Regions from separate parts of the Streptomyces sp. NPDC047043 genome, predicted to be linked through region 1. Evidence: riboswitches for the same ligand, from Rfam matches in the RefSeq annotation. Region 1 holds a riboswitch; the other holds the start of a gene.
What was found. Region 1 has a riboswitch for glycine ahead of gcvP (aminomethyl-transferring glycine dehydrogenase). Riboswitches for the same ligand answer to the same signal wherever they lie in the genome.
Positions count from the first base shown of each region.

Region 2: another riboswitch for glycine. It lies ahead of gcvT (glycine cleavage system aminomethyltransferase GcvT); the one in region 1 lies ahead of gcvP (aminomethyl-transferring glycine dehydrogenase).

Region 1 covers NZ_JBEYVO010000002.1:438,413-442,825, reverse strand. Annotated here, with positions in the region: gene ABZ880_RS05135 (MerR family transcriptional regulator) at 1-138, shown strand, start outside; gene ABZ880_RS05130 (DNA polymerase IV) at 206-1,573, shown strand; gene ABZ880_RS05125 (PRC-barrel domain-containing protein) at 1,595-1,972, opposite strand; glycine riboswitch at 2,086-2,181, shown strand; gene gcvP (aminomethyl-transferring glycine dehydrogenase) at 2,360-4,413, shown strand, end outside.
Region 2 covers NZ_JBEYVO010000032.1:112,485-116,897, reverse strand. Annotated here, with positions in the region: gene glyA (serine hydroxymethyltransferase) at 1-73, opposite strand, end outside; gene gcvH (glycine cleavage system protein GcvH) at 88-465, opposite strand; gene gcvT (glycine cleavage system aminomethyltransferase GcvT) at 749-1,867, opposite strand; glycine riboswitch at 2,035-2,136, opposite strand; gene ABZ880_RS40720 (AAA family ATPase) at 2,338-3,006, shown strand; gene ABZ880_RS40715 (enhanced serine sensitivity protein SseB) at 3,087-3,878, shown strand; gene ABZ880_RS40710 (enhanced serine sensitivity protein SseB C-terminal domain-containing protein) at 3,979-4,413, shown strand, end outside.

The sequences.
Region 1 (4,413 bases):
ATTGCCGTCGGGGTGGTGTGGCGGGACGTCGAGAGCGCGCTGTCGCAGCTGCACGGCGAGCGGATCGACACCGGCGAGACCCTGATCGGGAACAACCCGGCCGACGAGCTGGCGCGGCGGCGGAACCGGGCCGTCTGACGGCGCTTTCCCCTCCTGGGGCTCTGGCGGCACTGCATTGTCAGTGGCGTGGTGCAGCATCGGAGATGTGAGAAACGCGCCCACGATCCTGCATCTCGACATGGATGCCTTCTACGCCTCGGCGGAGCAGGCATCCAAGCCGAGCCTGCGTGGGAAGGCCGTGATCGTGGGCGGGCTCGGGCCGCGCGGGGTGGTCGCCACGGCGTCGTACGAGGCGCGGGTCTTCGGGGTGCGGTCGGCGATGCCGATGGCCCAGGCGCGGCGGCTGGCGCCGAACGCCGCGTATCTCGTGCCGCGCTTCGGGTTCTACCGGTCGATCAGCGAGCAGGTGATGGAGCTGCTGCACTTGCTGTCGCCGCTGGTGGAGCCGCTGAGCCTGGACGAGGCCTTCGTGGACCTGGAGGCCGGGGACGCGGCATGGGACGAGGCGTCGGCCCGGCTGGTGGCGGAGAAGCTGCGCGCCGACATACGGGCTGTCACGGGCCTCACGGGGTCCGTGGGCCTGGCCGCCTGCAAGATGCTCGCGAAGATGGCCTCCGAGGAGGCCAAGCCGAACGGGCTGGTCGTGGTCGAGCCCGGGACCGAGCGGGCCAAGCTCGGGCCGATGTCGGTGCGCATGCTGCCGGGGGTCGGGCCGGCCACGGGGGACCATCTGCGGCGGGCGGGGATCACCACGGTCGACGAGATCGCCGAGGCGGGCGAGGACGAGCTCGTACGGCTGCTGGGCAAGGCCCACGGGCACGCCTTGTACGCCATGGCGCTGGCGCACGACGACCGGCCTGTGGTGGCCGAGCGGGAGGCGAAGTCCGTGTCGGTCGAGGACACCTACGACGTGGACATCCACGACCGGATCAGGGTGGGGTTCGAGGTGCAGCGGCTGGCCGACCGGTGTGTGCGGCGGCTGCGCGGTGCGCGGCTGTCGGGGCGGACCATCGTGCTGAAGGTGCGGCGGTACGACTTCTCCACGCTGACCCGGTCCGAGACGCTGCGCGGGCCCACGGACGACCCGGCGGTGGTGCGGGAGGCCGCGGCCCGGCTGCTGGACTCCGTGGACACCACGGGCGGCGTGCGGCTGCTCGGGGTGGGCGTCACCGGGCTTGCCGACTACACGCAGGAGGACCTGTTCGCGCAGGCGGCGGGGGAGGTGGCGGAGCATCCCGAGGAGGACGGCGACCAGGAGCCCGTCGAGGAGCAGCAGGTGCCCGCCGACCGGCGCTGGCCCGCGGGGCACGACGTGCGGCATGCCGAGTTCGGGCACGGATGGGTGCAGGGCAGCGGGCTCGGGCGGGTCACCGTACGGTTCGAGACGCCCGATTCGGAGCCGGGGCGGGTGCGGACGTTCCGGACCGACGACACCGAGCTGGAACCGGCGGATCCGTTGCCGCTGGTGCCGCGAAGACCCGGGGCGGGCGCAGCCCCCGCGGGGGCTGCGTGAGAGGTGCAAGTGAGGGCCGTGTCAGGCGTCGGCGTCCTCCGTGCCCGCGAGCCGGCCGAAATCCCGGTCGGGGACGTCGGGCGGAGGGGTGAGACCGAGGCCGTAGTGGTGGTAGAGCTGGAGTTCCTGTTCGGGGGAGAGGTGGCGGCCCACGCCGAAGTCGGGGGCGTCCTTGATGAGTGCCCGGTCGAAGGGGACGTGCAGGGTGCCCTCGACCAGTTCGCTGGGCTCCAGGGGCACGAAGGCGTCCCGGGAGAACAGGCCGGTGCGTATGGCCGCCCACTCCGGCGCGCCGGTCGCGTCGTCGAGGTAGACCTCGTCGATGGTGCCGATCTTGGTGCCGTTGCGGTCGAACGCCTTGCGGCCGATCAGGTTGCGCGGATCGATGTCGGTCTGCACGGGCCCTCCACTTGGTCGCAACTCATCCGTAAGCACTACAAAAGAGCACATTGGAGATGGCGGCCACTCGAAGGATCGGGTGTTGCGCTCGCTGGTAGGCTGACAGCGGCTGCTGACCCTGTGCGGGAGAGTCCTCCGGACACCATCGGAGGCGCCGAAGGAGCAAATCCTCCCCGGAATCTCTCAGGCCCACGTACCGCACGGACGAGGTCACTCTGGAAAGCAGGGCGGGTGTCGACGGCCTCCGCTCTCACCGACGGTGAAAGCCGGAAGCCCTTTGGGTGATCCGGTGAAGCTCTCAGGTTGAGATGACAGAGGGGGAGGCCGTCCGGGTACCCGCGCCGTGGTGCCCCTCGAAGGTCGTGTCAGACCAGGAGGCCTCCGCAAATGACCGCCCATCGCATTCCGCTCTCCGAGCTCGAACAGGGGATCCCTTTCGAGCAGCGCCACATCGGGCCCGACCACGAGGCCCGGGCCAAGATGCTCGCGCACGTCGGATACGGCTCGCTGGACGAGCTCACCGCCGCCGCGGTCCCGGATGTGATCAAGAACGCCGACGCGCTCGAGCTGCCGGGTGCGCGCACCGAGGCCGAGGTGCTGGCCGAGCTGCGCTCGCTGGCCGATCGCAACCAGGTGCTCGACTCCATGATCGGGCTCGGGTACTACGGGACCTTCACGCCGCCGGTGATTCTGCGGAACGTCATGGAGAACCCGGCCTGGTACACGGCCTACACGCCGTATCAGCCCGAGATCTCGCAGGGGCGGCTCGAGGCGCTGCTGAACTTCCAGACCATGGTCGCCGACCTCACCGGGCTGCCCACCTCCGGTGCCTCGCTGCTCGACGAGGGGACGGCCGCCGCCGAGGCCATGGCGCTGTCCCGGCGCATGGGCAAGAACAAGAAGGGGCTGTTCCTGGTCGACGCGGACGTGCTGCCGCAGACCATTGCCGTGATCGAGACCCGCGCCGAGCCGGCCGGTGTGGAGGTCGTGGTCGCCGACCTCAGCGACGGGATCCCGGCCGAGGTCGCCGGGCGTGAGATCAACGGCGTGCTCGTCCAGTACCCGGGCGCCTCCGGCGTCGTACGTGACATCAAGGCGGTCGTCGACCAGGCGCACGAGCTGGGCGCCCTGGTCACTGTCGCCGCGGATCTCCTCGCTCTGACCCTGCTGAAGTCGCCCGGTGAGCTCGGGGCCGACATCGCGGTCGGTACGACCCAGCGGTTCGGTGTGCCGATGGGCTTCGGCGGGCCGCACGCGGGCTACATGGCCGTACACGAGAAGTTCGCGCGCAGTCTGCCCGGGCGGCTGGTGGGTGTGTCCCTGGACGCGGACGGGCACAAGGCGTACCGGCTGGCGCTGCAGACGCGTGAGCAGCACATCCGGCGGGAGAAGGCCACCAGCAACATCTGCACCGCGCAGGTGCTGCTCGCCGTCATGGCCGGGATGTACGCCGTGTACCACGGGCCCGAGGGACTGAAGGGCATCGCACGGCGCACCCACCGGTACGCCACCATCCTCGCCGAGGGGCTCAAGGGCGGTGGCGTCGAGATCGTGCACGGTTCCTACTTCGACACGATCACCGCGCGCGTGCCGGGCGGGGCCGCCGAGGTCGTCGCCGCCGCGCGGGAGAACGGGGTCAATCTGCGCCTCGTCGACGCCGACCATGTGTCGATCGCCTGCGACGAGACCACCCTGCGGGCCCAACTGGGCGCCGTATGGACCGCGTTCGGGGTCAAGGGAGACATCGAGGCGCTGGACGCGGCGGCCGAGGAGGCGATTCCCGCCGATCTGCTGCGCACCGACGAGTACCTCTCCCACCCCGTCTTCCAGCAGTACCGCTCCGAGACTGCGATGCTGCGCTACCTGCGCAGGCTCGCCGACCGCGACTACGCGCTCGACCGCGGCATGATCCCGCTGGGCTCCTGCACGATGAAGCTCAACGCGACCACCGAGATGGAGCCGGTCACCTGGCCCGCGTTCGGGCAGCTGCACCCCTTCGCGCCGGCCGAGCAGGCGCAGGGGTATCTGACGCTGATCCGTGAGCTCGAGGAGCGGCTCGCCGAGGTCACCGGGTACGACAAGGTGTCGTTGCAGCCCAACGCCGGGTCGCAGGGGGAGCTGGCCGGGCTGCTCGCCGTGCGCGGGTATCACCGGGCCAACGGGGACGAGCAGCGGACCGTGTGCCTGATTCCGTCCTCCGCGCACGGCACGAATGCCGCCAGCGCCGTGATGGCCGGGATGAAGGTCGTCGTCGTGAGGACCGCCGAGGACGGCGAGATCGACGTCGAGGATCTGCGGGCGAAGATCGAGCAGTACCGTGACGAGCTGTCGGTGCTGATGATCACGTACCCCTCGACGCACGGCGTGTTCGAGGAGCATGTCGCCGACATCTGCGCGCAGGTGCACGAGGCGGGTGGTCAGGTCTACGTCGACGGTGCCAA
Region 2 (4,413 bases), on a different contig from region 1:
GCTGGAGCTCGGCGTCGACCGCGGCGGCGATCTCCGGATCCAGCTCGTGCAGGGACGTGTTCAGTGCGGACATGCGTCTACGGCTCCTCAGCCGGCGTTCTGGGCGGTGTACTCGTCGGCGGAGAGCAGGTCGGCAGGCTCCTCGGTGACCCGGACCTTGAAGAGCCAGCCGCCCTCGAAGGGGGCCGAGTTGACCAGGGACGGGTCGTTGACGACGTCCTCGTTGATCTCGGTGATCTCACCGGTGACGGGGGAGTACAGGTCGCTGACCGACTTGGTCGACTCCAGCTCGCCGCAGGTCTCGCCCGCGGTCACGGCGGAGCCCACCTCGGGAAGCTGGGCGTAGACGACATCGCCGAGCGCGTTGGCCGCGAACTCCGTGATGCCGACCGTCGAGACGCCGTCCTCGGCGGCCGACAGCCACTCGTGCTCCTTGCTGTAGCGCAGCTGCTGGGGGTTGCTCATGGCCTGAATTCTCCTGTACGCCGGGAGTGGTGATGAATGGGGGACTGCTGGGACTGCTGATGCGCACAGGTTATGTGCGCAGGGTTACGCTCTCGCTACGGACCGCGCCCGTCGTCTGATGCGCTCAGCGCATTGTCGGGGGCGACAGCCGAGTCCCCAACAACCCGAGCGAGTCCCGTACTTGCTCCGGCGGCCGGGAGGGTCGTCGCCGGACAGGCGCGACCTGTCAAACTCCCCGGAGCGATCCAGGGGAGAGCCTCTCGGCTTCGGCCGGGAGAGAACTTCAATTCTGGCGCTTGTAGAACGGCAGCGCCACGACGCGGTACGGCTCGTGGCTACCCCGAATGTCCACACCGACACCCGGGGTGCCCACGGCCGCGTGCACCGCGTCGACGTACGCCATCGCGATCGGCTTGCCCAGTGTGGGAGAGGGGGCACCGGAGGTGACCTCGCCGATCACCTCGCCGCCGGCCACGACCGGGTACCCGGCGCGGGGGACCCGGCGGCCCTCGGCGACCAGGCCGACCAGGACGCGCGGCGGGTTCTCCGCGGAACGGGCGGCGGCCTCCCGCAGGGCCTCGCGCCCCACGAAGTCGCCCTCCTTCTCGAACTTCACCACCCGGCCGAGCCCGGCGTCGAAGGGCGTCAGCGAGGTCGACAGCTCGTGCCCGTACAGCGGCATGCCCGCCTCCAGCCGTAGCGTGTCCCGGCAGGACAGCCCGCAGGGGACCAGGCCCACGCCCTCGCCCGCCCTGGTCAGCGCCTGCCACAGCTCGACGGCGTGCTCCGGCTTCACGAACAGCTCGAAGCCGTCCTCGCCGGTGTACCCGGTGCGCGCGATCAGCGCCGGGACACCGGCGACCGTCCCGGGCAGACCGGCGTAGTACTTCAGACCGTCGAGGTCGGCGTCGGTGAGGGACTTCAGGATTCCCGGCGACTCGGGGCCCTGCACGGCGATCAGCGCGTACGCGTCCCGGTCGTCGCGCACCTCGGCGTCGAACCCGGAGGCACGCTCGACCAGCGCGTCCAGCACCACCTGGGCGTTGGAGGCGTTGGCGACGATCATGTACTCGGTCTCGCCGAGGCGGTAGACGATCAGGTCGTCGAGGATGCCGCCGTCGGTCCGGCAGATCATGGTGTAGCGGGCGCGGCCGACGCCGACGGAGGCGATGTTGCCGACCAGCGCGAAGTTCAGCAGCCGGGCGGCCTCGGGGCCGGTGACGGTGATCTCTCCCATGTGCGAGAGGTCGAACAGGCCGGCCTTGGTGCGCACGGCCAGGTGCTCGTCGCGCTCGGAGCCGTAGCGCAGGGGCATGTCCCAGCCGGCGAAGTCGGTCATCGTCGCACCGAGCGAGCGATGCAGGGCATCGAGCGCGGTATGACGGAGTGCGGTGCTGCTCATCGGACGGTCGTCTCCCAAAGCAAGGCAGGACGGGCGAGGTCGTTCCTCCCCATCTGTCATCGGAACCTGAGAGGTTCGCCATGACCGCACGTGATGACCACACGTGGGGATCCTGGCTTGCACCTTGGGTGGAGCCGCATGTGCAGCGGCCCGCTTTTCAGATGTGCCTCGCCCGCGCGGTAACGGGGCCTGAGAGATTCAAGGGAGGGACTTGCTCCTTCGGCGCCCCGGGCAGACGGTGCTGCTGGGGACTCTCCCGCGCGGATTCAAACGGCCGGTATGCAGTTGGCGCGCACATCATTGCACGCCTCGTCGGGTCGCGGCAGGCCGCACTTGCTCCTCTTTTCGGCCCCTCCTTTTGTAACCGGCCTGTGGCCGTAAGCGAACGGAACTGGGAGACACCGTGCATTACCTTCTCTTTACATTCGGTGGGGAGAACCTTTCCTGACCCCGCAGGGAGGACGATCACGGTGAACAGGACCACGGCGTACGCCACGACCTCGGCCGTCGCGCTGCCGAAGCAGCCCTCGGCCCCGGCCCGCGAGCGGTGCCAGGAGCGCCCGGCACCGGTTGTCCGTGACTTCCGCGAGCGCTCCGGCCGCAGTCCGCACGCACTGCTGTTCGGCCCCCGCGACCTCGTGGTGATCACCGGCCTGCCCGGCAGCGGCAAGTCCACGCTGATGGAGCGCGCGGTGCGGGGCATCCGCATCGACTCCCAGGACGCCCGCGACCGCTGGGACGCCCGCATGTCCCGCTTCCTGCCGTACGCGGTCTACCGCCCCCTGGTCCGCCTGGCCCACTTCGCCGGGCTGCGTCGCGCCCTGCGCAGCGGCAAGGGCGTCGTCGTGCACGACTGCGGCACACAGGCCTGGGTGCGCGGCTGGCTCGCCCGGGAGGCCCGCCGCCGGGGCGGCATCCTGCACCTGCTGCTCCTCGACGTCACCCCGGGCGCCGCCCTGGAGGGCCAGCGCGAGCGCGGCCGCGGCGTCTCGAGGTACGCGTTCCTGCGTCACCGCACGGCGGCCGCCCGGCTGATCCGCTCCGTGGAGCAGGGCGACCTGCCCGAGGGCTGCGGCTCGGCGGTGCTGCTCGACCGGGACGCGGCGGACGTCCTGAGCAGGATCGGGTTCACGGGCTGAGGTCGTGACCGAGGCCGTTCTGGGCCGTACCCGCTAGCCTTTCTGCCTCAGCAGTGATTCTCAGCAGGCGGTCAGGACAGATGGACTTCCCAGCGGATCTCCCCGCGGACTTTCCCACGCAGGCGCACCCCCATCCGCACGGCGGATGGCCCGGCAACGAGCTGGAGGAGGTGCTGTCGGCCTCCCTGGGCATGCCCTCGGCGGGCGGCCGCATCATCGAGGTCCTCGGCCGCAGCTTCGTCTGGATCCCGCTGCCCAACGGCGGCGGCCCGCACAGCGGCCCCCTCGACCTGCCCACGCTGGAGATCGAGGGCCAGGCGTACGTCCCGGTCTTCAGCTCCGAGGAGCAGTTCCGCCAGGTCGTCGGCTCCCACATGGGGTACACGATCGCCCCGGCCGTCGAGTTCGCCCGCGGTCTGCCTCCGCAGGTGGGCCTCGCGGTCAACCCGGACGGCGTGGTCGGCGTCCCCCTCCCGCCGGCCGCGGTCGCCGAACTCTGCCGAGTGGGCCGCACGCCCCTGGACGGCCCGACGTCCGGCGGCCGGGTCAAGCTCTTCGAGCCGGACTGGCAGGACGACCCGATCGACTTCCTGGCGGCCGCCTCGGCCGAGTTCGCGGAGACGGGCGTGGTGGTATCGGCCCGCCGCTGCCTCGCGGCCGTAGAGACGGCGCATCCGGTGATGTTCGTGGGCGTCGAACTCTCCCAGCGGGAGGGCGACTTGAGGGCCCTCCCGCTGCAGGCCCTGGAGCGGGCGGTGACCAGGGTCCCGACCCGGTGGCCGGTCAACCTGGTCCTCCTGGATGTCACGGAGGATCCGGTGGCGAACTGGATGAGGGAAAACGTCCGGCCCTTCTATCAGTACGGCCACTAGGACTCCCCGACCCGCACTCGCGAACACACACCAGGTCCCGACCTCCCAGACGCTTAAGCTGTTGGCATACGCGGGGCAACCATCAGAAGGGGCGGTACACGTGAGCGCCAGCGGCACCACGACCGGGACGGTCGAGCACATGCTGCGCCAGGTGACGCCGGGGCGCTACGACGCCTACGAGGCACTGCTCCGCGCGCTCACAACCCCCGGCTCCGGCCAGGTCTGGATGCTCCTGTGGCACGGCCAGGCGGGCTCCCCGGACGCCCAGTACGGAAACATGGAGGTGGAGGGCTACGGCTACGCCCCGTGCGTCACTTCGGCCCAGGAGCTCTCGGCCAGTGGCTGGAACCGCTCCTACGAAGTCGTCGACGGACTCGACGTCGCCCGCACCCTCTACCCCGACCACTTCGGCCTCTGGCTGAACCCGCACGCCCCCGGCGGCGGCGTCGGCATCCCCTGGCTGGACCTGCGCCGTATCGCCACCGGTCTGGAGCGCCAGCCCGCCGGCCCCCTGCGGCTGTCCGAACCCGGCATC